Linked DNA regions of Marinagarivorans cellulosilyticus. The protein of the gene in region 1 interacts with the protein of each later gene in a pairwise test. Links are inferred from orthologs where the notes say so. Each region holds a gene or a part of one and is shown on either strand. Other genes may lie near its edges.

Evidence for each region.
Region 2: the proteins of nusG (region 1) and rho interact in binary tests that used the Escherichia coli proteins (3 or more experiments, as listed by UniProt). The link is inferred for Marinagarivorans cellulosilyticus from one-to-one orthologs.

The regions. Positions count from the first base shown.
Region 1 is NZ_AP023086.1:434,930-451,080, forward strand. The notes cover bases 11,944-14,847. They hold nusG (transcription termination/antitermination protein NusG), read left to right. Parts: upstream 11,944-13,080; coding sequence 13,081-13,614; downstream 13,615-14,847. Other genes in these bases: secE (preprotein translocase subunit SecE), read left to right, coding at 12,691-13,062; rplK (50S ribosomal protein L11), read left to right, coding at 13,782-14,213; rplA (50S ribosomal protein L1), read left to right, coding at 14,216-14,847. In the rest of the region: MARGE09_RS01595 (fructosamine kinase family protein), read left to right, coding at 1-934; MARGE09_RS01600 (tetratricopeptide repeat-containing response regulator), read right to left, coding at 936-2,633; argA (amino-acid N-acetyltransferase), read right to left, coding at 2,823-4,157; MARGE09_RS01610 (ATP-binding protein), read left to right, coding at 4,323-6,464; MARGE09_RS01615 (glycosyl hydrolase family 79 N-terminal domain-containing protein), read left to right, coding at 6,623-8,194; alr (alanine racemase), read left to right, coding at 8,263-9,372; MARGE09_RS01625 (biotin--[acetyl-CoA-carboxylase] ligase), read left to right, coding at 9,372-10,337; MARGE09_RS01630 (type III pantothenate kinase), read left to right, coding at 10,334-11,053; MARGE09_RS01635 (SPOR domain-containing protein), read left to right, coding at 11,102-11,833; more of rplA, read left to right, coding at 14,848-14,911; rplJ (50S ribosomal protein L10), read left to right, coding at 15,212-15,706; rplL (50S ribosomal protein L7/L12), read left to right, coding at 15,791-16,151. UniProt on the Escherichia coli protein: Part of the processive rRNA transcription and antitermination complex (rrnTAC). The complex forms an RNA-chaperone ring around the RNA exit tunnel of RNA polymerase (RNAP).
Region 2 is NZ_AP023086.1:3,460,446-3,476,572, reverse strand. The notes cover bases 13,248-16,127. They hold rho (transcription termination factor Rho), read left to right. Parts: upstream 13,248-13,997; coding sequence 13,998-15,257; downstream 15,258-16,127. Other genes in these bases: ubiD (4-hydroxy-3-polyprenylbenzoate decarboxylase), read left to right, coding at 15,355-16,127; trxA (thioredoxin TrxA), read left to right, coding at 13,248-13,539. Also shown: MARGE09_RS13995 (AAA family ATPase), read right to left, coding at 1-552; coq7 (2-polyprenyl-3-methyl-6-methoxy-1,4-benzoquinone monooxygenase), read left to right, coding at 594-1,262; MARGE09_RS13985 (OsmC family protein), read right to left, coding at 1,259-1,684; cAMP-activated global transcriptional regulator CRP, read left to right, coding at 2,066-2,701; indole-3-glycerol phosphate synthase TrpC, read right to left, coding at 2,771-3,580; trpD (anthranilate phosphoribosyltransferase), read right to left, coding at 3,585-4,622; MARGE09_RS13965 (anthranilate synthase component II), read right to left, coding at 4,629-5,222; MARGE09_RS13960 (hypothetical protein), read right to left, coding at 5,277-6,050; MARGE09_RS13955 (outer membrane beta-barrel protein), read right to left, coding at 6,127-6,663; MARGE09_RS13950 (PilZ domain-containing protein), read left to right, coding at 6,770-7,132; radical SAM family heme chaperone HemW, read left to right, coding at 7,221-8,375; MARGE09_RS13940 (ATP-binding protein), read left to right, coding at 8,476-10,776; ppk1 (polyphosphate kinase 1), read left to right, coding at 10,866-12,980; more of trxA, read left to right, coding at 13,213-13,247. UniProt on the Escherichia coli protein: Facilitates transcription termination by a mechanism that involves Rho binding to the nascent RNA, activation of Rho's RNA-dependent ATPase activity, and release of the mRNA from the DNA template.

The DNA.
Region 1 (16,151 bases):
TCACGATATGCCGTTTTTTACACAGTTGTTGCAGCAAGTATTTACTCGGCCAGTAAAAATAGTGCATGCGGCGCCGGTTGGCGGCGGTGATATTCACCATTGTTATCAAATTGTATTGGCTGACAATAGCCACTTTTTTATTAAGTGTAACCACGCGCGCTATGCCAACCTCTTAGAGCAAGAGCATTATGCGCTTGCGGCACTGCAGCAGGCCTGCGCCATAAAAGTACCGGAAGTACTCGGTACAGGAGAGTGCGAAGGCTATTGTTACCTGGTATTGGAGTGGCTAGAGCTGAGTACTAGCGGCGATGAAACCGCACTTGGCCGACAGTTAGCGCAAATGCATCAGCATAGTAGTGATCGCTTTGGTTGGGCGGCTGATAATTTTATTGGTCACAATGTACAGCACAATACTTGGTGCGAAAGCTGGGCTACTTTTTGGCGAGAGCAACGCTTGCTGCCGCAATTAGCGATGGCGCTTCAAAGTAGCCATGGGCATGTGCTGTCAAAATATGTGGATGATTTTATTGCTGCCAGCGATGCATTGCTTGATCATCACAACCCAGCACCAGCATTATTACACGGAGATTTATGGGGTGGTAATAAGGCTTATTTGGCTTCGGGGGAACCTGTTATTTTTGACCCCGCTAGTTATTATGGTGACCCAGAAACCGATATCGCGTTCACGCGGCTTTTTGGTGGCTTTGGTGCCGACTTTTATAACTCGTATAACCATGCGCGCAGCTTACTTGCGGGGGCATCAACAAAAGATGCAATAGCCGCGTCGCAAGCCTTGAGCCTGCCTGAACAAGTTGTGCAACGACAGGTGTTATATAATATTTATCACCAGCTTAATCACTTTAATTTATTTGGCGAAGGCTATTTGAGTGATTGCGAACACGCCATATTAAGTGTGATTAAATTTACCCGATAAATTAAATGCTGGCTAGTAAGTTAGGGTAAAGCTTACTGAGCTGTTTTTGGATATATGCGTAACGTTTAAATTGTTTGTGGTCAGACTTTAAGTCGCCAATAGCGCGTAAACAGCGGCGGCATACTTTTTCGTGTTGGTGGGTCGCGCCGTTTTCTTCATCAAATGCCGTAATGGCTTGTACAAGGTTAAGGTTTAGACCAATGTGCTTGGGGTAGCTTGCCAATGCTTGGTTGAACACTTCAATGGCGGCTTCAAAATCTTTTTCGTCGTAGGCATTAATGCCCGATTTTGTGAGTTTTGCCGCTTGCCCTTTACCTTCATCACTAATGGGTTCGCCGGTGATGCCATCGATAATCCGCAGTAGTTTTTTATCTTTAGGGTTACTTGCAGCAACAGAGGTTAAAATGGCACGAGCTTGCTCTTCTTCATCCATAGCGTACAGGGTTCGTGCAAATTCTAAACTGGAATTTACCGATGGCGCGCGCACATTGTTATAAAGTTTTGTGGCTTTATCGGCCATGGTTTTGGCTTTGTCTTTGTTGCCCATGCTAACGGCAAGTTGTGATTCCACCATTAATGCTTGCGCTTCAACTTCTGGCGAGTTGCCATAGCGTTTGCGCGCACGATCTAAAAAGGTATTGGCTTGTTTTATTAATTGCTTGGATTCTGTGCTTTTATCGCCTTTTGTGGTGTCGGCAACTTTGCGGACAAAATTAAAATAGTCTTGGGCTGATTCATGGCAGGAATTATTGCCCCACTTAATTGCGCTTTGATGGGCTTTTAGCGAAACGTCATCATCGTGATTAATGTCGGCAAGTTCGGCAAGTTCTCGGTGACGGGTGACTGACTTGGGCGAAATATGTGTGGCGCGCTCCATCGCTTTTTGGGCGCCGAGCATATCGTTGCGTTTGACGTTTATTTCAGCCAGCATGTCGTGGGCTTCAATGTAGCGCTCGTCTTCTTGCAACACTTCTTCCATTAAGTCTTCGGCGGTTTCGAGGTCGCCAAGCTCAACGAGGGTTTTGCCTAGACCAAGCTTGGCCCAAACCATGGGACGTTTGCCTAAAATACTTTCGTAAAGGGACTTTGCTTCTTTAAGTTCGCGCAGTAAAAAAAGCAGCTGGCCTTTCATTTTAATGCAGTCTTTAGCGTAGCGGCTGCCGCTGGCAATCATTTCGTTGCAGCCTTCGAGCGCTTTGCGGTAGTTGCCGTCGGCAATGGCCTGCTTGATGGAGATGAGTGCTTCGTGGCGAATAATGGCGCGGTTAAGACGCGATTTTAAAGATTGCTCGGTATAAGGCTTGGTGATGTAGTCATCGGGCTGGCATTCGAGGGCGCCTAGTACCATTTCGCGCGATTGCTCGCCGGTTAAAAGTACGAACAGGCTTGTCATTAAAAGCACGCGCAAAAATCGAACTTCCTCTAAGACTTGCTGGCCATCTTTGCCGGTGCCTAGGTTGTAATCGCAAATAACAATATCGTATTTGTTGGTAGAGCAAAGTTTCACCGCTTCGGTGCCGTCGGCGGCGGTATCGACATGCTCGGCGCCATAACTGCGTAACGAGCGCTTTAGTGAGCCGCGAATTTCAGGAAAGTCATCGGCCACTAAGCACTTCTTGTTGGAGAAGATTTTAACGATATCAATCTGTTTGACGTCGTCTGGGGATATTTGTCCAAGGTCGAGTGTATGTGCTTTCATGTGCGCGCCTTACGTATTACAACACGCGTGCCTTAGGGGCACGCCCGCCGCGTGACTGAATAAATTAATCCTTATAGCTTCAGTCTAGACGCATTTAGCATGATTGCCGCTGGCGCGCGCATTTACGCGCCAAGCGTTTAAATCGCAGGTATCAGTGGTGGTTGCGGCGCAATAGCGGCGCCGGCATTGTTAGCTTTTACTGGACAAACTCTTGACGAACACTTTGGATTTGCGCTGGTAGTTGTAAAGTGCTGCGCGCTCGACAGGCAAGCTGCTGGTGAGTGTTTCAACAAACCCCTGCTCGATAAACCAATGCGCTGTTTGTGTGGTGAGTACAAACAGTTTTTTAATCTCAAGCTTTAGGGCTTGGCGCTCGATATGGGTGAGTAGCTTGGCGGCTTTGCCATCGCGGCGATAGTCTGGGTGCACAGCCATGCAGGCAAGCTCGCCAGACTCTTGGTCGCTAAAGGGGTATAACGCGGCACACGCAATGACCACGCCGTCTTTCTCCATGACGGTAAAGCAATGGATTTCGCGCTCTAGAAGTTCGCGCGAGCGCTTAACCAAAATGCCCTCGTGCTCTAGCGGTGCAATCAAATTGAGTATGCCCATCACATCATCAATGCGTGCGCGGCGAATGGTTTCGTAGCTGTCGCGGTAGACCATTGTGCCGGAGCCGTCGCGGGTAAATAGCTCTTTGAGTAAGGCGCCGTCTTCGTTTGAGGAGATGACGTGTGCTCTTGAAATACCACCATCGCAAGCTTTGTGGCAGGCCTTCAACGAAAAATAAGTGTTGTTTGAATTGCTTGCCGCTTTTTGGCGTAATAAGAACTTTTCACTTTTTAGCAGCGTAAGTTCTCTATAGATTTGGTCGTTTTCATCACGAATAGGGCCGTCGTCGTTTAGGGCAATAAGCTTGTCGGCTTTTAGTTCTAGGGCGGTGTGAACAGCAACATCGGCGAAATTAAGGTTAAAGATTTCCCCTGTGGCGGAATAGCCCAGCGGCGAAAGCAACACAATGCCACCGTCGGCAAGAATCCTTTGAATGCCTTGGGTATCGACGCTTCGGACTTTACCTGTGTGCTGAAGATCCACCCCGTCAATAACGCCCAGCGGCTTGGCGGTGACAAAGTTGCCGCCGCGCACTTTGATTTTGGCTCCGTACATGGGGGAGTCTGGCAGCCCATGCGAGAAACTGGCCTCTAGTTGCAGGCGTGTAGCACCAATAGTTTCGAGCACTTTTGGCATATCTTCTTTGCGGGTCACGCGAAGGCCGTGATGCATTAACGAGGTCTCGTCATGCTCCGATAGTTTGCTATCGATTTGCGAACGCGCACCATGCACGATCACTAACTTTATACCGAGGCTATCAAGCAGGGCGATATCAGCAATGACGTTGCCAAGGTTGGGTTGGCTAATGCAGTCGCCTGGCAACATCAATACAAAAGTCTTGCCTCTGTGCGCATGAATGTAAGGTGCTGAATGACGGAACCACTGAATATCTTGCGGGCTGGTTTCTGGCACGAAAAATCTCCGCTAAAACTGAAAAAAAGTTCAGTATACGCCCAACTGTAATCAGGAGGGGAGCGTTATAACTAACGGCATGCGTAATTGTTGAATTAAGAGTCAGATAGTCTTAGCGGGAAGGGAGGCTGGGCTAAGCTAAAAGAATGAAGAGGTTTCTTTTTTATGGCAAATCATACACCTACGCACGAAGCAATAAGTGGAGCCAGTGTGATCGATAGCGATAAGCAGCATTTTTCGTCGACTCTTGTGCGCATATTGGAGCAAGTAGAAACGCTTCGCGGTAACTCTTTTATTGAGCGCATAACGCCGTTGCTGGCAGAAACGATTCAGGCTGATTACACCTTTGTGGGGTTGGTGGACGCAAGCTTTACACGCGCCGATTCCCTTTGTTTGTGCGAGGGGACGCGCATTATCGATAACATTCAATACGCTTTATTGGGTACGCCCTGTCAAGGCGTGGTAGAGCAAAATTTATGTATTCATACGTCGGGGGTTTGCGATGCCTTCCCCGAGGACAATATGTTGGCCGAGCTAGGGGTGCAGGGCTACATAGGTGCCCCGCTATTTGCCCCTGATGGCGGTGTTTTTGGGTTAATTGTTGCGCTATTTAAAAAGCCCATCGCACACCCAGAGCCCGTACAAACGCTTTTCTCGGTGTTTTCTGGCCGTATAGCCGCCGAAATTGTGGGTGCGCAGGCCCAGCGTTCCTTAGAGGCCGAGCTTGAAAAAAGTAAAAAGTTACAAGAGCAGTACCAGCTACTGGCAAGGCAGGAGCGTGACGCCCGGCATCGTGCGCAAAAGGCCAACCGAGTAAAAAGTGCTTTTGTTGCCAATATGAGTCACGAAGTTAAGACGCCAATGAATGCCATGCTGGCCTTTTGTCAGATGCTATTAAAATCGGAGCTGAATCAAAGCCAGCGCTTACAAGTGCAAAGCATGCTCGATGCTGGCCAGCAACTTATGACAATGCTTAACGATGTGCTTGAGCTTTCCCGCTTAGAAGACGGCATTGTTGAGCTGCCCGAGCAAGATGTTCTGAGCCATCAACTACTTGACGATGTTGTCGAACAGGCGGCCAGCCAGCTGCAACAAAAGCCCATTAAGTTTGGTTACAGCATTGCCCCTACGGTGCCCCCAAAGTTGCTAATGGCGGAGCATCATGTGCAAAAGGTGGTTGTTAATTTATTGAGCAACGCACTTAAATTTACGCAAAAGGGTGAAATACACGTACAGATGGATTTTACGCTAGGCGAGCAAGATGTTGGTTCGCTAACGATTACTGTAGCCGATACGGGCGTGGGGATTGATCAGCAATTCATTGGTGATATTTTTGAACCCTTCACCCAGCAAAATGTATCGAACACCCGCGCTTATGGAGGTGCGGGCTTGGGCTTGCATTTGGCCTATCGCTTGGTGAAAACAATGGGCGGCACCATTGATGTAGAAAGCGTTTTAGGTCAAGGAAGTGTATTTACTTTGAGTCTGCCGGTTGTGTTATCAGATGCTCCAGCGGCCAGGGCTTCGAATGTAGAAGCTGCTATAGGGCTGGTGTCGCTGCAGGGCGATGCGCTAATTACCGAAAACGCATTGCGCTTTTTGGGTGTGGCGATTCACCGTATTGATAACCGAGTTCCGCTATCTCTGCAGTTGGGGCAAACCCCAATAGCCGGCTTGGTTATAGATGCTAGCTGTGATTTGGCTGAATCTGGCCAGCTGGCGCATTGGTTAGCAGAAGCTGGCAGCGAAAAGTTACCTGTTGCAGTGGTGGCTTCAAAAGACGTTGTGCATATAGCGTCAGTCCGCGAGCAGTTGGTAAACGTTACTTGTGTGCAAGCGCCTGTACTTATGCACGAATGGTTGGATGTGGTGGAAGGTCTTGCTGGAAAATCCAATGCATCGCAGTCGGTCAACGGCAAAGCTGGCGAGCGTATTTTATTGGTAGAGGACAATCGCCTTAATCAGGAAATTGCTTTGTGCATACTTGAGGATGCTGGTTACCGCGTGGATGTGGCGAACAACGGCCAAGAGGCTGTAGACACAATGGAGTCCAGCCCCGATGTTTACCAGCTAGTGTTAATGGATATACAAATGCCGGTAATGGATGGCTTGGAGGCAACGCGGATAATTCGCGGGCGCTTGCGTAGTCATGTGCCGATAGTGGCTGTGACGGCGGGCATCGCGGTTCAAGATCGTCAGCAATGCGATGAGGTTGGTATGGATGATTTTATCCCTAAGCCCATTGATGAAGACTTTGTGCTACAAAAGGTTCGCTACTACATGTCGGGTGCTCATCAAACCCAGTGATTTTCAATTGCATTGTGCCTTGTGGTTAAAGTGTACCTTGTGATTAAACCGTACCTTGTGTGTAAACGGTACCTCGTGATTAATTATACCTTGTGATTAAAGTGTCATAGTTATCGGTTACGGTCTCGAGGTTCTAAGCTTTGGTGCTTTTTCACGTTATGGCTTTTTCTCTTGCTCGTTATCAGGCTCCTCTTTTTACCCTTTGGCGTAAGCTCAGTGGCGCTGGCTCAACTTTAAAGCTTTTGCTCGCCCCCCTTGCTCGCTTACAGGTTAATGCGTTTTGGCGTCAGTCGACGGTGGTAAAGCCCGCACCGGTTGCGCTTTGCAGTATGTTGCCTGTGGCGCGAGTGGATGAACGCTATGTTTCTTTTTCTATTGATATTTCAGTGCTGGCTGGTGGCCAATGGTGGGAGGGTAGCCATAAAGTTATCGGTGGTTTGGGTGGGCAAAAGGTTTTACCTTTTCAGCTGGTCGGAACAAAGCTAGACAACCTAACGCGAGCGCTAGGGCCGGCATACTTAAGAATAGGTGGTTCAGAGGCCGATAAAATCCACTACTTTCGTGCGCCTCAGGATGAGCCCGGTGCGCTGGTGTTAACCCATCAAATATGGGATCGTCTGCACGATTTTATCGCGCGACACGACCTTAAATTGTCGTTTACCTTTAAGTACGGTTTGTTTAAGCGCAAGGAGCATGGCGGCTGGTGCCCAAACGAGGTGTTGGATTTATTGGTCTACAGCAACCGCAAGGGCTACCACATTCATGTGTGTGAATTGGGCAATGAGCTCAATGCCTACTGGGCTTTTCATGGGCTATCGTCTCAGCCGCGCGCTAGTAAATTGGCTGATGATTATCTGACTTTTAGCACAGAGGTAAAGCACCTACTTCCCGATGCCAAAATTATCGGCCCTGGCAGCGCCTTTTGGCCCCGTTTAGGGGAGACCATCAAGCCCTTTTCGAATATTTCGCACAAGTTTTTGCAATTGTGCCAAGCCAGCGGTATGAAGTTGGATATTGTGGATTGGCATTATTACCCCTTCCAAAGCCGGCGATCGCCAGTGCGTACGCGGCGCGCCACCCAAAGCAGTATGTTGCGCCCCAAAGCGTTAAACGAATATAAGCAATACTGCTTGCAGCTTAAAAAAATGCGGGACGCCTTTTTCCCAAATGCGCAGTTGTGGACAGGGGAAACAGGCTCCGCTCAGTGTGGTGGGGAGCCTAGGCTATCAGACCGTTTTGCCTCGTGCTTTTGGTGGGCAGATCAGTTAGGTTTGGGCGCGCGCCATGGGCAAGAGGTGATGATTCGGCAAAGCCTTGTAGGTGGAGATTATGGCTTGCTCAGCCGCACAGGACTTAAGCCCAGGCCAGATTACTGGTTGACTTGGCTGTGGCAGCAGCTAATGGGGGTGGATGTGTTTGATGTGGCTAGCCCGCATGCGCAGCTGCGCAGTTATTGCCATAGCGCAAAGCGGGGCAATGGACGCACCTTACTGCTAATTAATTTGTCGGGCAAAGCCTGCAAAGTCGATATGACGGGAGAGTTCTCGTTTGGGCAGGTGGTGGCTCAGTACACAGTTACCGCGAAAAAGCTCACCAGTAAAAAAGTGCGCATCAACGGTAAAAAAGCACGCTTGGAAGAGGGTCGAGTGCCTGCTTTGTCGTCATTCCCTGTTGCGCCCCTAAGCCATTATTTACCTGCGCACGCTATTGCTTTTTGGTGTTTGCGTTAACAGGTATTTGCCGCTTATCTAAGTCATGCCCTGTGCCATAATACGCGCCTAACGATATAGGAGGCGGTGTGAGCTCACGGCTATCAGTAACTATTAATCTTGGTGCGATCGCGGATAATTGGCGGCAACTACAGCATCGGTTGGGCGCAAACCGCGAGTGCGGTGCTGTGGTTAAGGCCAATGCTTACGGTTTGGGTATGGCGGAGGTGGCCGGCTGCCTAGCTGCTGCTGGCTGCCGTACTTTTTTTGTGGCGAATGTCAGCGAGGGGGCGTTCTTACGCAGCTGTTTACAAAGCTACTCGCGCGTGTGCATTTATGTGCTGCAGGGGGTTGAAGCCGGCAGCGAGCAGGAGTGCTTGGATTTTCGCCTTCGGCCCGTGCTTATCTCTGAAGCTATGGTGCGCAGGTGGGCAAGCTTCACCAAAGAACATGCGGGCGAGCCTTGTGCCGTAAAGCTGAATACCGGCATGAATCGCTTGGGGGTGGATGTTGGTTCGTTACCGGCATTATTGGAGGCATTCCCTGCGTTTTGGGGGCAGCAGGTGGGGTTGCTGCTTAGTCATCTAGCTTGTGCTGACGAGCCCCATCACCCCTTGAATGCTCAGCAGTTGGCTAGCTTTGAGCAAGCGTTAGCGCGGGTGCGCAAGGTTAATGCGCAAATTAAAGCATCGCTGGCGAATTCCTCGGGCATATTTTTAGGTGAGCGCTACTGCTTCGATGTGGCGCGCCCAGGCGCTGCTTTGTACGGCTTGAACCCTACCCCCGAAGCAAAAAACCCCATGCGCAGCACGGTACGGCTTGCGCTACCAATATTGCAAACGCGTAATGTCAGTGGCGAAAACTATGTGGGCTATGGTGCCGAGGCCTGTGTAAGTGGCCCTCGCCGGTTAGCCGTTGTTGCTGGTGGTTATGCTGATGGCATTTTTCGGGCGGCATTCCCTAAAATGGTTGGGCGTTTGAATGGCGTAAGAGTCCCCTTGGTCGGGCGCGTTTCTATGGACACATTAACCTTTGATATAACGGAGGTTGAGGGCGATGTCGAGAACGGTCAAATTGAAATTCTAGGCGACTACATATCTGCCGATGCCCAAGGCGCGGCTGCCGGCACGATTGGCTATGAAGTGTTAACGCGTTTGGGCGATAGGCTGCGACGCGCCTACCTTAGTGGTGCGGAATAATGGCTGGCCTACCCTGGGGGTTGTTAACGTTGTTGGCCGACGGGCAAAGCCATTCGGGTGAGCTTTTAGGGCAGCACTTGGGGGTGAGTCGCGCAGCCATTTGGAAAATGATTCAACAGCTAGAGGCGGCGGGCTTGGCGGTGGAGTCGGTTAAGGGGCAGGGCTACCGCATACCTGCAGGGCTTGATTTGCTCTGCGCGGATTTGATTCAACAATATATGTCAGAGGCCGGGCGAGTGATTCTTTCTCGGCTGGATGTGCTACCGCAAACAGCTTCGACAAATACGACTATTGCCGGCCCAGGTTATCCTTGTGGTGCGGCAGTATTAGCCGAGCAGCAAACCGCCGGACGAGGGCGGCGAGGGCGTGTTTGGGTGAGCCCGCTGGCTGCCAATATTTATTTATCCGTTCGGTGGCATTTTACTCAGGGTATTGCCTGTCTTGAGGGGTTGAGCCTTGCGGTAGGCGTTGTGCTTGCTGATGCCTTGGCGGCGCTTGGTGTGCCGGATGTTGAGCTTAAATGGCCTAACGATCTCTGGGTGGATGGTAAAAAGCTTGGTGGTGTGTTGGTTGAGATTGGTGGCGACGTAAATGGTGATTGCCATGCGGTAATCGGTGTTGGTTTGAATGTGGCAATGCCGGTTGGGGGTGGGGCTGATATTGATCAGGCTTGGGTTGACCTTGCCGGTTTGGGGTATCGAGCCGGGCGCAATCCGCTGGCTGCAGCGCTTATCGAACAGTTATTGCTGATGCTGGCGAGTTATCAAGACAAAGGCTTCGGCGCTTATCGTGAGGCGTGGTTGTTGCGTAATGCCTTGGCGGGCAAGCTGGTATTCACCACTGGCGCGCAATTGGTTCAAGGTACTGTTGTGGGCTTAACCGAGGGCGGCGGTCTTATCGTGCAAACCGACGAGGGAGAGCAGGTTTTAAATGGTGGCGAGGTTTCTGTGAAGGTGAGTGCGTGATTGTTGATGTCGATATTGGCAATACTAATGCGAAGTGGCGCTGCCAAGGTGACAGTCGAATTTATGTGCAGTCAACCCGCTCATTACCCCAAGCGTGGCAATATAGTGGCGCAGCTATTACGCGGGTGCGAGTGGCGTGTGTGGCTGGCGCCGATGTACTGCAGTGTTTTGCCGCTGCGGTGCGTGAGCGTTGGGGGATAGATATCGAGCTGGCTCGCGTGCAGCGTAACTATGCCGGTTTAGCGGTGTGTTACGAGGATGTGAGCCGCTTGGGGGTGGATCGTTGGTTAGCAATGCTGGCTGCTTTTAAATCGGTGGGTGATGAGTTCGTGGCGGTGAGCGCGGGTAGTGCTCTGACGGCTGATTGGGTGGCCCAAGATGGACAGCATTTAGGAGGCTTTATTGCGCCAGGGCGCGAGCGTATGCTGGCATCGCTGTATGGCGATGTGGCAAATGTATTGCTTACCCCGCGGGTGCCGGGGGAATTACTTGATATTGCACTTGGCCAATCGACAGAAACTTGTGTTGATGGGGGCGTTGCGGTTTTGTTGCGGGGCTTTATAAATCATGTCGCATCACGCTGCCTTGGGGCGCGGATTATCTTAGCCGGTGGGGATGCTCAGGCTATGCTAACCATGTGTGCGCAAGAGCACAAATTTAGAGTGTCTCTTGTGAGTAATCCCGTTCTAGACGGGTTGGCGATTGCATTACCCTGATATAGCGATAGAGTGCTTTTAAGAGGGGCAATAAGGTTAGGTGTTGGCGTGAGGTGGGTCTTTTTATCCCTCGTATTAATGAATGCGATTTTTTTTTCGTGGCGTTACTTTGCGCCACCCTCTGCAGAGGCTTTGCCCAGCCCGCAGAAAAAACCTTCAGCAGTACCGAGCTTGCCTAAGCCCGTTGTCGATAACTCCCCTTCAATTACTTTATTAGAAGAGCTGGACTCCTCGAGGGAGATTTCAAGCCCCTCTGGGCTGGCCTTTGATGAGGTAACGCATAGTGGTGATGTTTGCTATTGGGCGGGCCCATTAGCTGATGATGCTGATCGCGATGTACTACTGCGGCGCCTTAAGGGTTTAAATATAGTGGCATCGGAGCGCGTGACGCGAGCGACGGGCGATCTGCGTTATTGGGTTTATTTGCCGCCGTTAGGCTCGAAAGAGGAGGCGAAAGCCCAGTTAGCCGCCCTGCAAAGTAAAGGCATTGATAGCTACCTCATTCATAAGGGTGAGCGCAAAAATGGCATATCGTTAGGATTGTTTAGCCGGCTAGAGCTTGCGGAAAACCGAGAAGCAGAAGTTAGGTCTGCCGGTTGGGAGGCGACAATGGATACGTATACGCGCAGCGTCAATCAGCGCTGGATAACGGCGAGCAAAGAACAGTTGGATGCCGTTGGTGAAGGCATTTTGCCCAGAATGCTCAAAAATAAATCTGACGTGACAATAATAGAAAAAAAATGTGAATTGCCTGTTGCTTCTCATAACAACATTCACTAGAATCCCGCCTCCACATTGAGAGGCAGCTCTTAATGTGTTGCGAAGGCCAAAGCATTTGATGTTTTGGGTAGGAATGCTGGCGTAGCTCAGTTGGTAGAGCAGCTGACTTGTAATCAGCCGGTCGGGGGTTCGACTCCTCTCGCCAGCTCCATTTTCGCAGGCCGTTACTGGCTAATGTCAGTAAGGTGCTTAAGCTTGCTGTTAAGCAATTATTGCTTGGTAAGTATAAGTGCAGGGGTTCCCGAGTGGCCAAAGGGATCAGACTGTAAATCTGACGCGCAAGCTTCGGTGGTTCGAATCCACCCCCCTGCACCATTAAGCTAGCTTAGCTTGCGGCCAGATGGCCAGTGTAGCGCCTAGGTTACAAATTGCTTTGAGCGCGCGGTGGGCCCTAATTGTGCGGGCATAGTTCAGTGGTAGAACGTCAGCCTTCCAAGCTGAATATGCGGGTTCGATTCCCGCTGCCCGCTCCATACTACTTAGTGTGAACAAAGGCTCATATAGCTCAGTTGGTAGAGCACACCCTTGGTAAGGGTGAGGTCAGCGGTTCAAATCCGCTTATGAGCTCCACTTTTTCTTATAAAGGTCAGCAGAGTTAAAGGCTCGCTGGCCTTTGTGATATTCAGGCTTATGATATCGAGCACTGAATTCACACCCTCATCACAGAATACGCTCTAGTGATGAGTGATACAGGCCAGTAGTTCAATTGGTAGAGCGTCGGTCTCCAAAACCGAAAGTTGGGGGTTCGAGTCCCTCCTGGCCTGCCACTATTTGCACGAATGCGTGCGGCGCGAAAGGTTGAAATGCAAGTTTCAACCTTTCTGTGTATTACGCACTTTCGTAGGAAGAGAGAAACCATGAGTACAAATGCAGAGTCTCCACAATATAAGCTAGACGGCCTTAAATGGTTGGTTGTTATCGCTATTATTGCTGCTGGCACGGTGGGTAATTCTTATTACGCCGATCAGTTCGCGATTTTGTATCGTGTGCTGGCAATGGTTGTTTTGGGTTTGGCCGCCGCGTTCGTCGCTTTGCAAACAGCCAAGGGTGCTGCATTTTGGGAACTGTTGAAGTCAGCCCAAATCGAAATGCGCAAGGTGGTTTGGCCAACTAAGCCAGAAACTAACCAAACGACGTTAATGGTTTTAGTGGTTGTGTTCGTGATGGCTATTCTCCTGTGGGGGCTTGATGCTCTATTCGGAAAAATCGCCTCTTTTATTATTGGTTAACTACGGACATTTCTCCCCATGGCAAAGCGTTGGTATGTGGTACACGCCTATTCAGGTTACGAAAAGAAAGTTGCAACTGCACTGAAAGAGCGTATTGAGCTTGAAGGTATGCAGGAGCATTTTGGTGATGTCCTTGTTCCCACTGAAGAAGTGGTTGAAATGCGGGATGGCCAAAAACGTAAGTCTGAGCGTAAGTTTTTCCCCGGCTACGTTTTAGTTCAAATGGAGCTAAACGACGAAGCTTGGCACTTGGTTAAAGAGACTCCGCGCGTTATGGGGTTTATTGGCGGCAAGGCAGATAAGCCTGCGCCTATTACGGAAAAAGAAGCGAATTTAATTCTTCAGCGCGTTGATGACTCTGTTGATAAGCCTAAGCCCAAAACGCTGTTTGAGCCGGGTGAAATGGTCCGCGTAACTGATGGTCCGTTCAATGACTTTAACGGTGTTGTTGAAGAAGTGAATTACGAAAAAAGCCGCTTACGCGTTGCGGTGCTTATTTTTGGTCGCTCGACTCCTGTTGAATTGGAGTTTGGGCAGGTCGAGAAAAGCTGATTTAAAAGCTGAATTTTTATGACTCTCACTACCTTTTGGGTAGTGGGGGTTTTTGTGTCTCTGGGCATTGCGTTTTTTTTGCGTAATAAAAGCCCACAAACGGGGAGCCAATGACGTTAAGTTTTACTTAATTGAGGCGTTTAACCCATAACTAGAGGAAGTTGAAAATGGCAAAGAAGATTAGTGCCTATATTAAACTGCAAGTTGGCGCAGGTAAGGCAAACCCAAGTCCACCAGTTGGTCCTGCTTTGGGTCAGCACGGTGTAAATATCATGGAATTCTGTAAAGCGTTTAACGCACAGACCCAAGATATTGAAGCTGGCGCTCCAGTACCTGTTGTTATCACTGTGTACAGTGATAAGAGCTTCACTTTTGCGATGAAAACTCCACCAGCATCTTTCTTGTTGAAGAAAGCAGCTGGCATCACCAGCGGCAGCAGCAACCCTAATACTAAGAAAGTGGGTACTGTAACGCGTGCGCAGTTGGAAGAAATTGCTACAACTAAAGCGCCGGACTTGACTGCTGCCGATATGGACGCAGCGGTTCGTACTATCGCGGGCTCTGCTCGTGCCATGGGTTTGGATGTTGAAGGGGTTTAATAATGGCTAAGTTATCTAAGCGCCAACGCGCTATCAACGAAAAAATTGATTCAACTAAGCAGTACGGTATCGACGAAGCTGTTGCTTTGTTAAAAGAATTGTCTGCAGTTAAATTTCCTGAAACCGTAGAAGCGGCAATTAACTTGGGTATTGACCCACGTAAATCTGACCAATCTGTTCGTGGCGCGACAACTTTGCCGCACGGTACTGGTAAAGAAGTGCGTGTTGCAGTGTTTACTTCCGGTGCTAACGCAGACGCAGCTAAAGAAGCTGGCGCTGAATTTGTTGGTATGGACGAGTTAGCAGCAGAAATCAAAGGCGGCATGATGGACTTTGATGTTGTTATCGCCGACCCTGCGGCTATGCGTGTTGTTGGTCAATTAGGTCAAGTATTAGGTCCTCGTGGTCTTATGCCAAACCCTAAAACCGGTACCGTAACACCTGATGTTGCAACAGCTGTTAAGAATGCTAAAGCAGGTCAAGTACGTTTCCGTGCTGACAAAGGCGGCATCATTCACGGTGGCATCGGTAAATTGAGCTTCGATGCAAACGCATTAAAAGAAAACTTAGAAGCGTTATTGGTTGACTTGAAAAAGTTAAAGCCAGCTTCTGCGAAAGGCGTTTACGTGAAGAAAATCTCTTTGAGCACGACAATGGGCCCAGGTTTAACCTTGGATGCCTCGTCTCTCGAAGCGTAACTCTTTATAGCGCTTTAGCGTAGCGCCCTCGGGCGCAAAAAACTTTGGGGTCTAGCCTTTAGGCTAGGTCGTCAAAGACCGTAGGTGAAGTTAGTGGTAGCAGAATTAAGGCAAGATGCAAATCTTAGTCTACAATCTTGTGTGTCATTAACCTCTTAATTGAGCAAAGCAAAGCCTACGCAGATGGTGGACCCTGTTCAGAATTCTGAACCTGTTGTCGCCGACATAGGGTTCAAATGGCAACATTTGAGCTGGTACAAAACGATGGGGTCATTCCCGTCATTAACCAGGAGAAATCCCGTGGCATTAGGGCTTAAAGACAAACAAGCGATTGTTGCTGAAGTCTCAGAGGCTGCCAAGAGCGCTCTTTCTGCAGTAGTAGCCGATTCACGTGGCGTTACTGTTAGTCAGATGACGGCTCTACGAAAAGAGGCTCGTGAACATGGCGTATGGTTACGCGTAGTTCGCAACACCTTGGCTCGTCGCGCGGTTGAAGGCACTGACTACGAGTGTCTCGTTGAGAGCTTCGTAGGTCCAACTATTATTGCATTTTCTAGCGAGCACCCAGGTGCTGGCGCGCGTATCTTGCGTGACTTCGCTAAGACAAATGAAAAGTTGGAATTAAAAGCTGCCTCCTTTGAGGGTGCATTAGTTGATATCAATTTGTTGGCATCTTTACCGACATACGACGAAGCTATTGCGAAACTCATGAGCGTTATGAAAGAAGCAGCCGCTGGCAAGTTGGTACGTACTCTTGCAGCACTTCGCGATCAAAAAGAACAAGAAGCCGCTTAATTTATTATCTTAATCGATTTGAATTACCGAGTTTTTTAAAAAATTATCCGAGCTTAAAGCTCACGTAAGAATAGGACTTGAAAAATGTCTATCTCACAAGAAGATATCTTAAACGCCATTGCTGAAATGTCTGTTAAAGACGTTGTTGAATTAGTTACTGCAATGGAAGAAAAATTTGGCGTTAGCGCTGCAGCTGCTGTTGCTGTTGCTGGTGGCGACGCTGGCGGTGCTGCTGAAGAGCAAACTGAATTTGACGTTATCCTTACCGCTGCTGGCGATAAGAAAGTTAACGCCATTAAAGCTGTTCGTGAAATCACCGGCCTTGGTTTGAAAGAAGCTAAAGCAATCGTTGACGGCGTACCTGCTGCTGTTAAAGAAGGTATTTCTAAAGAAGACGCTGAAGCTGCTAAAGAGAAACTTGAAGCTGCTGGTGCAGCTGTCGAGC
Region 2 (16,127 bases), 3.0 Mb from region 1 along the record:
GGGCAACCCCCGTAAACTACTGACTAGCGCATTTAACGCTGGGGCATCAGCCTGTATTTTCTTGCGGCCGTTATTCTGAGCCCATAACGCCGCTTCCTCACGAATTAAATTAAGAATTTCTTCTTCGTTAGGTACCGCTAAAGGTATTTTTACCGCCAAACGAGCCAATTCAGCCGGTAAATTCAATTCGTGGCTGAGTAAAATAATTTTGTGGGCAGGGATTTTATTAAACAAAATATCTTTGATTAGACGAATATTTTTAGGATCATCTAAAAACGCATGGCTATCGCACAAAACATAAATGCCCTGTGTTGTTTGACGCTTAATTTCGCTAAGGGCATCGCTCAGTTCAAACGACTTATTTTCGCTCTCACTCATTAAACTAAGGCCCGCCCTTTGAATGCCGTCAGTCACTGTCCATTTGAATAAAGGTGCCGGATCTGACTTCAAAAACGATATCAGTAATTCGATAGCCCGGGGCTCATCAAAAGTCTCGACAACCAATAAAGAGGCCGTCCCGTGCAAAAGTAACTGTAAATCTTGACTATCCATCGGTTAAACTCCGATACAGCAATAGGTGGAAATCGTGAATTATGCAAAAAAATCATCAAGCCCAAGCATCACTGCGCAATTTATCCTGCCTCGATAACGCCGTGAGCCAATGCGATACCGTATTAAAAACGCTGCTTGGTCAAAAAACAAACAGCCAGCGCCCAAATCCGGCACAGAAAATACCAGAGCCGACCCTAAATGCCGCAGAGAAAATACATAGCGCAGGCTTAATGCGCGTCAATCATACTGGCGAAGTTTGCGCTCAAGCGCTGTACCAAGGGCAAGCACTCACAGCAAAGCTACCCAGCGTAAAAGAAGACATGAAAATGGCAGCTATCGAAGAGGAAGACCATCTCGCCTGGTGCCAAGAGCGCCTCAACGAGCTTGGCGCCACTACTAGCCGGTTCAATGCGCTTTGGTACAGTTTATCTTTTAGCTTGGGCGCAGGGGCCGGCTTAGTCAGCGATAAACTCAGCCTAGGGTTTGTTGCAGCCACAGAGCAACAAGTTTGCAAACACCTAGACAATCACCTTAAAGCGTTACCCCGCAGCGATGATAAATCCAGAGCAATTATTACTCAAATGCGACAAGACGAAGCCGAACATGCGGAAATGGCACTAACGGCAGGAGGCGTTAAATTCCCAGCACCGGTTAAAGCCGCAATGAGTCAAGTCGCCAAAGTAATGACAAGCCTGTCTTATCGCTGTTAAGGCTCAAACTCCACAACTTCAAAGTCATGACTCAAGGCAACACCAGCAGCTTCTAGCATAATGGATGCAGAGCAATACTTCGTCGCAGACAAGTTCACCGCACGCTCAACTTGCGAGGGCTTAAGCGCTTGGCCAGTAACAACAAAGTGCAAATGAATTTTAGTAAACGGCGAAGGCGTACCCTCTGCTCGCTCAGCGCTGAGCTCTACACGACAATCAGTGACCTTTTGACGCGATTTTTTCAAGATAGAAACAATGTCGAAGGAGGCGCAGCCGCCCAAGCCCATCAAGATCATTTCCATTGGCCGCACGGCCAAATTTCGCCCGCCGTGATCAGGGGGGCCGTCCATCAATACTGTGTGCCCACTGCCGGACTCCGCGAGAAACATCGCGCCATCAACCCATTTAACCGTAGCTTGCATAGAAATAACTCCAAACGCTTAATATTCAACCGCCCCAAGGCGAAAGGCGTGCAAGACTACCACAGAGCCTTTTAAATTTGCGTAAAAAACTGTGTGGTCTATAACAAAATGGACACCCCTGCGATAGCCAACCTATACTCTAATAAGCATAATACTGCGCGCAGCAATTCACCCATTGCAAACAGGGTCTATAATTTCAATTGAGCTGCAATTCGGTTTACGCAAAGGTGTTTTACGAGTAGGGTTACTTACCCGGTTAGATTTTCTCTTTTAATACGTTGTAATATAGGAGAACGGTGCTTACTCACCTTGTTTAGCTGCTAATGAGCTTTGTCTTGTAAAACATTCACAGACACCGATTACTTAATGAGGAAAGTCGTTTTGGTTGCCATCCCACATACGCCACATATAAATAACCTCGAGGGGTTTCTTGCGCACTGCCATCGTCGTCGTTACCCAGCGAAAAGTACTTTAATTTACGCTGGCGACAATAGTGATTCGCTGTATTACATTATTAAAGGTTCGGTTACTGTCCTTATTGAAGACGACGAAGGCCGCGAAATGATTGTTGCCTACCTCAATGATGGCGACTTTTTTGGTGAAATGGGGTTGTTCGACGACAAAGACCCCCGCAGCGCTTGGGTTCGCGCTAAGACCGAATGCGAAATAGCCGAAATTAGCTATGCAAAATTTATGGAGCTAAGCCAAACCAGCCCCGAGTATTTCTTTTCGCTAAGTGCTCAAATGGCCCACCGCTTGCGCGCCACCACACGAAAAGTGGGCGACCTCGCCTTTTTGGATGTGACCGGTCGGGTAGCCCGCACACTGCTGGATCTTTGCAAAGAACCCGACGCGATGACTCACCCTGACGGCATGCAAATTAAAATCACTCGCCAAGAAATAGGCCGTATTGTTGGCTGCTCTCGCGAAATGGTTGGCCGAGTACTAAAAACCTTGGAGCTTCAGGGTTTAGTCTCGGTAAAAGGGAAAACGATGGTCGTCTACGGTACCCGTTAGAACTAAATCATCAGTCATAAAAAAAGCCCCCTCGGCATACACCTAGGGGGCTTTTTTATTGCCTCATTGTTAAACCACCGCCTCGCGAAACAGCTCAGCAAGCTTTTCACCAGGGTCTGGCGCGCGCATAAATGACTCCCCCACAAGAAAGCCATAAATATCTTTGGCCCGCATAGCCGCAACATCAGCAGCAGTAAAGATGCCACTTTCAGTAATAACATGCCGCCCTTTTGGCACCATATCCAACAACTCGAATGTTGTATCGAGTGACACGTCAAATGTGTGCAGGTTCCGGTTATTAATGCCGACCAAGGGATTATCCAGCATCAATGCCTGCTCCATCTCTGCCGCATTATGCACTTCTATCAGCACATCCAGCCCTAACGCTATAGCCTGTTGATGCAGATCGTTAAGCTGTTGCTGCTCTAGCGCGGCCACAATTAAAAGCACACAATCCGCGCCCAAGGCGCGAGATTGGGTAATCTGGTAACTATCGACCATGAAGTCTTTACGTATTACTGGCAACGCAACCGCGTCACGGGCCTGCTGCATAAATGCATTACTGCCCTGAAAGAAGTCTTTGTCCGTCAACACTGACAAACAAGCGGCGCCGCCTTTGGCATAGCTTAGTGCCAAGGCTTCGGGGTTAAAATCTTCGCGGATAACGCCCTTGCTCGGCGAAGCTTTTTTAATCTCTGCAATAACGGCATTTTGTTTATTTTCAATACGCTGAATTAATGCATTGGCGAAGCCCCGCGCGGGCGGCTGAGCATCGGCAACGGCCAATAACGCAGCCTCGGATCGAGCCAACTTAGCCTCAGATACCTCTTCATGTTTACGCGCAATAATTTTTTTTAGTATTGTTGGTGTATCAGTCACTAACTTAGGCCTCTTCGAAACACGCGGTCATTTCGACCAATTCTTTTAATTTTTCGCCCGCCAACCCCGTTGCCAAAGTATCTTGCGCTAGCGCTACACCTTCTGAGTAAGAATCAGCAACACCCGCCACATACAAAGCCGCACCGGCATTAATCGCCACCATATCACTCGCTTTTTGAATGCGCTCACCGCCGGCATTACCGAGCACGCCGCGCACAAGCTCTAACGACTCTTGCGCATCTTTAACGGTTAAACCATCAAGGTTTTGGGGTTCAATGCCAGATGCCCCTGGGTAAATTTCATATTCACTCACAACACCTTCTTTTAGCTCAGCTACATGCGTGTTCACCGCTAAAGAAATCTCGTCCAAACCATCGTCAGCGCTAACAACCATCACATGCTCGCTACCTAGGGCCTGCAGTACCTCAGCCAAGGGCCGGCAGAGTGTTTTATCAAATACACCAAGCACTTGGCGCTTGGCGCCAGCGGGGTTAGTTAAAGGACCTAACACGTTAAAAATAGTGCGCAAACCTAGCTCTTTACGCGGGCCAATAGCGTGCTTCATTGCGCTGTGATGCGCTGGGGCAAACATAAAGCCAACACCAATACTCTCGACACACTTTGATACCTGCTCGGCATCGATATTTAAATTAACGCCCGCCGCCTCGAGTAAATCAGCACTGCCCGTGGAGCTCGTAATTGAACGATTGCCGTGCTTCGCAACATAACCGCCAGCTGCGGCCACGACAAAGGCTGCAGCGGTAGACACATTAAATAGCCCTGCACCATCGCCCCCAGTTCCGCAGGTATCTACAATAATTGGGACATTAACATTAACAGGGGCGGCTAATCGGCGCATAACCTGCGCCGCACCGGTAATCTCTTCAACGGTTTCGCCCTTCATCGTTAGCGCAACTAAGAAGCCGCCGATTTGTGCTTGGGTCGCCTCACCCGTCATGATCTGTGTCATCACTGCGCTCATGGCTTCGCGACTTAAAGACTGCCCTGCCATTAACTGGGCTATTGCTACTTTGATATCCATCATGGTCTAAACCAAATTGTGAAAAGTTAAAAAGTTTTTAAGGAGCGCGTGACCGTGCTCACTCAATACGGATTCTGGGTGAAACTGGACCCCGTAAACAGGGAGTTCTCGATGCGATAAGGCCATAATATCTGGCGCTGAGCAAGCATCAACCCAAGCGTCAACCCTTAAAGACTCTGGCAAAGTCACCGACTCAACAACCAACGAATGATAGCGAGTAACAAGGAAACTCGAGGGTAAGCCTTTAAATAACGCGCCCCCTTCGTGGCGAATTAACGAGGTTTTACCGTGCATTACCTTATCAGCGCGAACAACCTTAGCACCAAAAGCCTGAGCAATTGCCTGATGCCCCAAACAAACCCCCAACACGGGAACTTGCAAAGAAAAGTGCTCAATTGCCTTAAGCGTAATGCCTGCATCGTTCGGCGTACAAGGCCCTGGCGAAATCACAAGGCCCGCAGGCTTTAGCGCTTCAAGTTCAGTTAACGATGCAGCGTCATTCTTAACAACTAGCGGCGACGCCCCTAGCTCCTCAAGATAGCGAACAACGTTATAAGTAAACGAGTCGTAATTATCAATAACCAGCAAACGCTTGCGCATGCTACCTGCTCTTAAAAAAGCGGTATTGTACGCCAGCTTAGACGCCGCCGAAACTCAAGCGGCTAAAGCCTGAAGGTGCTGCGTCCCAGGGTGGCGCTCAATCTGCCGGTAAGCGCTTTTTAGCGCAGGCTTTAAATACTTCTTTACATGCTTAGCCACAAAGCGCCGATCTATGTTTTGCAGATAACAAAATAGCGCCAATGCATAGACGCACTCGCTCTCAGATAAGCTCGCCAGCCGATTTGCCCGAGGGTTATAGCATTTAGCACAACTCCCCCTAAAGCTATAAGCTGAGTTTGCCACCATGACCCCGAAGCCCATAAAAACAGCCAAAACTTCAGCCGCCTGTAAAAAATACTCTTGCCCACCAGGTGGCGTAAGCTGGCTTTGCCAAAGCATATGCTGCGCAACACCATGCCCCATTGTCGCTACCAGGTCTTGAGGTTTTGCCACTTGGTCTGGCGTATAAGTCATTAGCAACTCTAATGGCCCGCTCGCTGGCACCAGCGTTTGAACATCGTCATCGCCACGCACCGCGGGGTTCAAACCCAGCAACGGGGGTTGCATCGCTACAAATTGCGAAGGCGGCACCAAGCGCCAGGGCCACCCTTGCAGGCCACCATAACCCACCACTTGGCCAAAAACATATTGCGCCATACCGTCGATACTTTCGACTTTCTTGGGGAAAAAATCGTTGGTCGGCAGAACTAAAGGCGTAGACTCCCTAAAACGCTTTACATCAAAATTCTGCATCGCCCAACTAAAACACTCGGCGAGCCAATCGGCTGTTTCATCCGAAACGGCTGCGCGCGATAACCATTGCCACATATTCTTATCCAAAACACGCCAGCGAAATCGCTAGCGGCACATTTTAGGCGTACAGCAAATACGCCTACGCATTCAATTAAAAGGTATAGCTCACACCAACAGATACCATAGAAACATCTTCAAACTCACCGACGTTAAAATATTCGTACTCAAGGCGAGCATCTATATCAAGCAAACCCACCATAACGCCAATACCATAAGCTAAATCGTAACCGTCGTCTTCACCCTTAACGTTCTCGATAGAGGCTTCACTTTGCCACATAAAACCGCCAACCTTGCCGAACACGCTAGCCGGCCCAAGGCTCAAGTGCAGCAGGCCAAAACCACTGAAACCATCGACTTCAACGTAAGTACCGCTATTGCCATCGATTCGACCAAAGTCGATATAAGCAGCCTCGACGGCGGCTAACGAAAAACGGTAGCCACCAAATATTTTCATTCCTGTGTCGCTATCACTAAGGTCGACCTCTTTCGGGTCAAAGCTGATGCTCCCGCTTGGCTCGTTATACTCAATAGACGACTGGCCAGCCCCAACACCAATATAAGCGCCCGCAGATGCCGAGGTTGAAGCCGCAAAAATGACCACCCCTGCAAAATATTTAACTATCCCCATGGGATCTCCTGATTAATAGGTTCAACAACCACGCCATGAAAACGTGCATTTATACATGAAGCAAACTAGTGTTTAAGGGTATACCACTACCTACAGCAGGTGCCTTATGTCGAACATCAACGACCGCCGATTACTTCAGCGCACTAACCTCGCGCTTTATTTAAAAGTGCTAAACGCCGATAGCGAACAACTGCTTGGCAATATTATAGATATTAACGTGTGTGGCTTTTTACTACTAACAAAGCAAACATTGCAACCACAAACCGTTTTTAATGTAAAAATCGAGCTTCCTGAAGAATTTGCACCAGAAACCTTCGCACGCTGCACAGCCATTATTCGACGGGCCGATGCCAGCATCAACCCCAGCTTTTATGAAGCCGGCTTTGAAATTACCGACATTACACCCCAAGCGCGCGATCAAATAGAACAGCTGGAGCAAGCGCTGCTGCTTAAATTTGGCCCAGAATAAAAACATGGGGCGCAAGCGCTGCCCTCACTGCAGCCATTCGCGCTTTGGCAGGGTATGATAACGCTTTATTCCACTATGATTTACCCTAATGCGCGCAGCCAACACCACCGATATCCCCTTAAGCTTGTATGTCCACATCCCTTGGTGTGTTAAAAAGTGTCCATATTGCGATTTCAACTCACATGTATCGCAATCGCCCATTCCAGAGCAGCAATACACAGAGCACCTAACTGCAGACCTTACAGAAGAGGCCAAGTATGGCTCTGGCCGGCGACTATCGTCGATATTTTTTGGCGGCGGAACCCCCAGCCTTTTCAGCCCACAAGCTATCGGCAGAATTATTCATGCCGCGCAAGAATCCCTAGGCTTTACCGCTGACATTGAAATCACGCTTGAAGCCAACCCCGGCACCACTGAATACACTGATTTTGGCGCTTTACGTGATGCCGGCGTTAATCGGCTCTCGATTGGCATACAAACATTCAATACCCAGCACCTCAAAGCCCTTGGCCGTATACACTCAGAGGAAGAAGCCATAAACGCTTTCCGCAAAGCTCGCGATGCAGGCTTTAATAACATCAACATCGATTTAATGCACGGGCTTCCCAACCAAAGCCAAGCCCAGGCAATGCTGGATTTAACCACTGCGATAGAACTCCAACCCGAGCATATTTCTTGGTATCAACTCACCATCGAACCCAACACCATTTTTTATAACGCTCCTCCTGCGCTACCTAATGAAGACACACTTTCCGACATTCAAGACCAAGGGGAAGTTTTATTAGCCGAACATGGCTACCAACAGTACGAGGTTTCGGCTTACGCCAAAAACAATCAGCATGCCAAACACAACATGAATTATTGGCAATTTGGCGACTACCTCGGTATTGGCGCTGGCGCCCACGGTAAAGTAACCACTTCCGACGGCCACATAGAACGCTACCGAAAAACCCGCTTGCCTGCGGATTATCTCAATGCTGAAAAAGCCAAAACCGTAGGGCGCAGTGTAGTACCGGCACAAAGGCTGCCGCTTGAGTTCATGATGAACGCTCTACGCCTACCACAGGGTATCCAATCACAACTGTTTGAACAACGCACAGGCTTACCGCTAGCTACCGTAATGCCACAGCTTCAACAATTGCAAACAGAAGGCCTTATTGAAGCCGGGGAGCACATCCGCCCTACCACACTTGGTTTTCGCTTTTTAAATACGGTTTTAAGTCGCTTTAACGAAGAAGCCTAAGCCTCAAAGGACCACCAAACATAAGCACTGCTACACTCTAAACTAGAGTGCGCCGGCGTATACCGCGCTGGCAAATATTAACAGGCAGGGCTTCGGGATCGTGACGTTACTTCAAACGTACCAACACCAACCTCTCGCACGCAAGCTCGCCATATTGGTGCTGCTGTGCGGTATCAGCATAGCTGCACTATCCCTTACCATAAGAACGCTAGCAGACTACTCTGCGCTGCGAACCCAACTGTTCGAGCGAATGGATGCAACGATAGAGCAAGAAAGCCAAGCACTCATTGACGCCATTCACCACAACGAGCCACAAGCACTGCAACAAACGCTCGACAAACTGGCAGCAACACCACCGCTATCTCAACTGCAAATATCTTGGCAAACGCACTCAAGCAAACCAGTCTTCACCAGCCAAAAAACACCGGCTGCACGGGTGAGTAGCCGCCTTTATCGCTTCAACATACCCAACAAGGCCGCCACAATTGTAACGCTTAGCGCTCACTACAGTGCCGAACAGCTCTACAGCCGTTTATGGCACAACCTTAGCCGTAACTTGCTTCTTGAGATTTTCAGTATCATTGCCATCGCTGGCACATTGTTTTGGCTGGTAGGCCAACAAATTGTGCGGCCACTCGAAATCATCGCTCGGCATGCGCGCAATATGAATCTCGATAAAATTCAAAACCCCCTATTCGATATTCAACGACTGCGAACCCGAGATGAACTCAGCGAAGTTTGCCAAGCCCTCGAGCACCTCCGCCTTTCTGTCCTCAAAGAGTTAGAGCAACGGCAAGCCATAGAACTTGCATTGATGATGGAAAAAGAAGAAAAGTTAATTTCGCGTAAACAGCAATTAGATGCCGAAGCTGCCAATCGCGCCAAAAGCCAATTTATTGCCACCATGAGCCACGAGATCAGAACCCCCATGAATGGCATTATCGGTATGACAGAGCTTTTACGAAGCACGCCGTTGCTCAGCAGCCAAATCAATCAAGTGGATATCATTAACCGCTCAGGCGAATCCCTGCTCGCAATTATTAACGATATTTTAGATTATTCGAAAATCGAAGCCGGAAAAATGGTGTTAGAAGAACACCCTCTTGCATTAGATACGGTTATTGGCGATTGCCTAGCCCTATTCCACGCCTCGGGTAAATACTCGAACCTAAAGCTATACAGCTGCATTCACGACGACGTACCCAACCACTTTATCGGCGATGCAACTCGGCTACGGCAAATATTGGTTAACCTTATAGGCAATGCCTGCAAATTTACGCCTGAAGGCTCGGTTGCTATCGATGTCGAAATTAGCGCGCCGGCGCCTGAACACCCCATGCTTCGCTTTAGCGTGAGTGATACCGGTATTGGTATCAAGTCAGAAACAGCTTCAACATTATTTGAAGCCTTCAGCCAAGCCGACTCATCCACTACGCGGGAATATGGCGGCACAGGTCTTGGCTTAGCCATATCAAAACAACTCGCCCACCTAATGGGCGGCGATATCGGCGCAACGAGCCAAGAAGGCAACGGGTCGACATTTTGGTTTACCGTACAATTAGCAATAGACACAGCGCAGAACACGGCACACCAACAGCAAAATAAATTACCCGAAATTTTTGTAGCCTGTACCGATAGCGCGGTTATGCGCATAGCACAACAAGTGGCTCACAAAGTACATCCGTTAGATAAAAGCCTGCCCACCCAACGAGCACAGCACCTTGCGCACCCAATCTTATGGGATGGTTCAGAAGGACATCAAAATGACATTACCACTATTGTTACCAACCAAAACGTAAAACTATACATCCCCGCCAACCAAACCAGGGCTATAGAGCAATGGCAAAAAAAGGCCGATGTTTGCCCCATCAGCACACCGCTTTCGGTACAAAGCCTGCTAAATGCCATTCGCCAACCCCCATCAAAAAACGAAGCCTCCATGCACTCGCTGAAACCAGATATACAGCTTTCACACTTATCAGCACTGGTTGCCGAAGATAATATTGTGAATCAAATGGTGATAGAGGGCATGCTGAACAAACTGGGGATTAACTGCGTATTATGTGAAAATGGTCAAGTGGCTTTAAAGCGACTACTCACCGAAAAGCAGATATTCAACATCGTATTGATGGATTGCGAAATGCCGATTATGGATGGCTTTGAAGCCACCCGCCGTATACGTGAGTGGGAGGTGAACAATCAAGCTTCACCGCACATTATTATTGCTCTTACCGCCCACACCGAGGCAGAGCATCGCCAGCGGGTTTCAGATAGTGGCATGGATCTTTACTTAAGCAAGCCACTAACACTCGCAAGGCTACAAGAAACACTAAGCCAATTAACACCCAGGCGGCAAATCGCACAACTGTCACATAATGGCACCTATAATGCTAAGCCATAACTGCAAACACTAGCGTTGCCCATATCAGGCTCAAACGATATAAGTAAATGCGATAAAACGTGCAATTAACAGGTAAGCAAGATACCCCAATGACGAACTCCGACCTACCCACCGAAAAATCAACGCCCACACAAGAAGATACGCCCAACTTTGACCAACACGAATACTATATAAACCGAGAATTAAGCAACCTACAATTCAACCAACGCGTTTTAGCGCAAGCATTAGTTGAGACGCATCCGATACTTGAGCGGTTAAAATACTTGCTTATTTCGGCATCCAACATGGATGAGTTTTTTGAAATACGTGTTGCCGGTTTAATGCAGCGCATACTCTTTGAGCGAGAAGTCATCGGCCCTGATGGAATGCAAACGGCGGAGCTTCTTAATCGCATTAGTCAAACGGTGCACACCTTAGTTGACGAGCAATATCGCATCCTTAACGAGGTGATCATTCCGGCGCTGCATGACGAAGGCATCCGCTTTTTGCGCCGCAGCCAATGGACAAGCGAACAAGAGTGCTGGATAGAAGATTACGTTAACCGCGAAATTTTGCCGCTGGTCAGCCCCATAGGCCTCGACCCTGCGCACCCATTCCCGCGCTTAGTTAATAAAAGCTTGAACTTTATTGTCGACCTAGAAGGTAAAGATGCCTTTGGTCGCGAGCTAGGGCTGGCGATACTCCCAGCCCCACGCTCACTTCCACGCATGATCTCACTGCCAGATAACATCAGCGAAAGCGGACATGACTTTGTTTTCCTCTCATCCATGATTCACGCGCACGCAGACAAACTATTCCCCGGCATGAAAGTGAACGGCTGCTATCAATTCCGTATCACCCGCAATGCTGACTTAGACGTTGATGTGGAGGGCGTTGCAGACCTAGCCATCACCTTAAAGGGCGAACTTCATTCTCGCCGCTTTGGCACTGCCGTTAGACTTGAAGTGGCCGATAACTGCCCAACCGAGCTCACTGATATATTGCTCCGAGAAGTCGGTTTAACTGAAGAGCACTTATACCGCGTTAATGGTCCAGTTAACCTGAAACGCCTCATGCGCCTGCCCTCGATTATTGGTCGAGCAGACCTTCTCTTTCCTCCTTTTACTCCTAGCATCCCAAAAGGCCTCTCTCGTAAAGATAATATTTTTGACGCCATATCAAAACGCAGCTTCCTATTGCTGCACCCGTTTCAGTCGTTTTCCCCTGTTATTCAACTTTTGCGGCAAGCCGCAAAAGATCCAGCGGTGGCAGCGATCAAGCAAACGCTATATAGAACAGGCAATGAATCGGCCGTTGTGCATGCACTACTAGAAGCCGCGCGCAATGGTAAGGAAGTCACCGTTATTGTTGAACTTCGCGCTCGCTTTGACGAGGAAGAAAACTTAGAACTGGCCAGCCGACTGCAAGAAGCCGGCGCCGTTGTGGTTTACGGCGTGGTCGATTACAAGACCCATGCAAAAATGATCTTGATTGTCCGGCGTGAAAACGGCGAGCTAAAACGCTATTGCCACTTAGGTACCGGCAACTATCACAGCGGCAATGCTCGCCTTTATACCGATTACTCGTACCTAAGTGCAGAGCCGGAACTTTGCGAGGATGTGCACAAAGTCTTTCAGCAATTAACAGGCATGGGCAAAACCGAGCGCATGAATAAAATCATTTATGCGCCATTCACCCTAAAAAGACAATTGATCAAGATGATCGACAATGAAGCCAAAGCTGTGCAAGAAGGCAAACCTGCGCACATTATACTTAAGTGCAATGGCCTAACTGAGCCAAAGGTGATTCAAGCGCTGTACAAAGCCTCCCGCGCAGGCGTGACCATAGACCTAATTATTCGAGGCATGTGCTCGTTGCGCACAGGTATTGCTGGGGTCAGTGAGAACATTCGCGTCTTTTCTGTAATCGGGCGATTCCTAGAGCATACTCGCGTGTATTACTTTGCGAACGCCAAAAGTCGAGTTTACTGTGCCAGCGCCGATTTAATGGAGCGCAACCTTAACCGCCGTGTTGAAACTTGCTTCCCCATCGAAGACGACAGCATGGTCGAGCGGGTGCTTAACGAACTAAAGCTTTACATTAATGACGGAGAACAACGGTGGCAGCTTCAGCCAGACGGGAACTATTTGCTTGAACAGCAACCTAACACCCCGTCAGCACAATCAGAGCTACTAAAACAGCTTTCTGGACTTGGAAAATTGTAATTAGCCCTTATTTAAACGACGTGACCCTATTCGATCTTGCTCGGGCGTTTGCACGAGCACCGATTTAAACGTAGAATTTGCCGTCATTTCGTATTACATTCCGTACAAATAATACGTACTGTTCGGCCCGATTAACCCTGAAAAGAACTTACTGCCAAAATTAAGGTTGTCAGCCACTATACGACTCCTTATGATTGCGCGGGTTTGTACACATATTCTCGGAGATAAAACTATGAGCGATGCAATCGTTACCCTAAGCGATGCCAACTTTGAAGAAGAAGTTAAACAAGCAGAAGGTCCTGTACTGGTTGACTTCTGGGCACCTTGGTGCGGCCCCTGTAAAATGATCGCTCCAGTACTTGAAGAGCTTGCAGGCGAGTACGCAGGCCAAATTAAAATTGGAAAAATGGATGTAGACGCGAATAAAGAAACCTCCGCCAAGCTAGGTATTCGCGGCATTCCAACACTAACCATCTTTAAAAACGGCAATGCCGAGAGCACCAAAGTTGGTGCCCTTTCTAAGGCGCAACTAAAAGCCTTTATTGATGCTGCAATCTAAATTATTGTTGAGGCCTGCATAAGCGGGCCTTTTCTTTTTTGCACACTACGCAAATTACCGCTATACTGAAGTTCATTGAGATTAAGCCATCTCGCTATGTCTGCCAATCCTAGGCGTCTCGCATACCACCTCTGAAGACAATCCTTTTTGATTATTCATCAGTAGCTGCGTGATAGATCTCACACGAAACTTCAATTTCTCAAATAAAAATACCCACTTCTTATTAACCCTACGTTTGTGCTGCCCCAAAACAGAGTCTATGTTTAAGGCATCAACGAACCCTACGATAAAAACCACATATCATGCCGCAATCTTGCAATACACCACCTAGCGATCAAACTGAAAAAAAAGCCACTACCTCTGAGACTCAAGCTCAAGCTCCAGCGAAACCGCAGAGACAGCGCCACCAAGGTCGCCCCAAACAAGCCCCACAAAAGAAAGGCGAGCCAGGCGTTCAAATGAGCCTGACCGACCTAAAGAAAAAATCCATTGAAGAATTAATCGAGATGGCCGCCGCTTTAGGCATGGAAAGTTTGGCGCGCTCACGCAAGCAGGATGTCATCTTTAACTTACTAAAGCGCCACGCTAAAAGCGGCGAAGACATTTACGGCGACGGGGTGCTTGAGATACTGCAAGACGGCTTTGGTTTTTTACGATCTGCAGGATCCTCTTACTTGGCAGGCCCGGACGACATTTATGTCTCACCCAGCCAAATTCGACGCTTCAACTTGCGTACCGGCGATACCATTTCGGGCAAAATACGCCCCCCAAAAGATGGCGAACGCTACTTTGCACTATTAAAAGTTAACGAAATCAATTTCGACAAACCCGAAAACTCTCGCAACAAAATTCTTTTCGAAAACTTAACGCCACTTTTCCCGCAAGACCGAATGGTCCTAGAAGTTGGCAACGGCTCAACTGAAGATTTAACTGGCCGCATTATCGATTTAGTATCGCCAATTGGGAAGGGTCAGCGCGGCCTAATTGTCGCCCCCCCTAAAGCGGGCAAAACAATCATGATGCAAAACATAGCGCAGGCAATTACCCGCAACAATCCAGAGTGTCATCTTATTGTGCTGCTCATTGATGAGCGTCCCGAAGAAGTTACCGAGATGCAGCGCTCTGTGCGCGGCGAAGTGGTAGCCTCAACCTTTGACGAGCCGCCAGCACGACACGTACAAGTTGCAGATATGGTTATCGAGCGCGCAAAGCGCCTTGTTGAACATAAAAAAGATGTCGTAATCCTTCTGGACTCCGTCACACGACTAGCACGTGCGTATAACACCGTTATTCCATCATCAGGCAAAGTACTAACCGGCGGTGTCGATGCTCACGCCCTCGAAAAGCCCAAGCGCTTTTTTGGCGCCGCGCGAAACATCGAAGAAGGTGGCAGCCTTTCAATTGTTGCAACCGCACTGATCGATACCGGCTCAAAAATGGATGAAGTGATCTACGAAGAATTTAAAGGCACCGGCAACATGGAGCTGCACTTAGATCGAAAAATGGCAGAACGACGCATCTACCCAGCCATTAATATTCGACGCTCCGGAACACGCCGCGAAGATCTTCTAATGAGCGAAGGCGAATTATCAAGAATGTGGATTCTCAGAAAAATCCTCAATGACATGGAAGATATTGCAGCAACAGAATTCCTTGCCGACAAATTAAAAGCGCACAAAACTAACGACGAATTCTTCCTATCCATGAAGAGTAAATAATTATTTTTGTACGCAATTGGCCGCACCAGCGGCAATTTTAACCAAACACCAAGGGCCTAATAGGCCCTTTTCTGTTTTTAACCACAAAGAGATTTCCATGACCTGCAATGATCTACGTGACTTCATAGCATTGCTTGAAGAAAAAAATCTGCTCAAGCGAATTACACACACGGTTGACCCGCACTTAGAAATGACAGAAATTTGCGATAGAACCTTAAGAGCCGGAGGTCCCGCACTCCTCTTTGAAAACCCAACAGGCCACACCATTCCTGTTCTTGCAAACTTATTTGGCACCCCAGAACGCGTTGCTTTAGGCATGGGACAAACAGATGTTAAAGCACTTAAAGAAGTTGGCGAATTATTAGCTTTTTTAAAAGAGCCAGAACCACCCAAAGGCCTTAAGGATGCGTGGCAAAAATTACCGCTATTCAAGCAAGCCTTAAACATGGGACCCAAGCTGATTAGCCAGCCCAGCTGTCAGGAAGTTACTCTTTCTAATGAAGACGTGGATTTGCACGACCTCCCCATTCAAACATGCTGGCCTGGGGATGCAGGGCCATTAGTTACTTGGCCACTAGTCATAACGCGAGGCCCCGATAAAGAACGACAAAACCTCGGCATTTACAGAATGCAACTTATCGCTAAAAACAAACTGATTATGCGCTGGCTCAGCCACCGCGGCGGCGCACTCGATTTTAGAGAGTGGCAACAAAAGCACCCAGGAGAACACTTCCCTGTCAGCATTGCGCTGGGAGCCGACCCCGCGACTATTTTAGGCGCCGTTACGCCAGTGCCAGACACACTTAGCGAATACGCTTTTGCAGGGCTTCTTCGCGGCAGTAAAACACGAGTAGCCAAAAGTATAAGTAA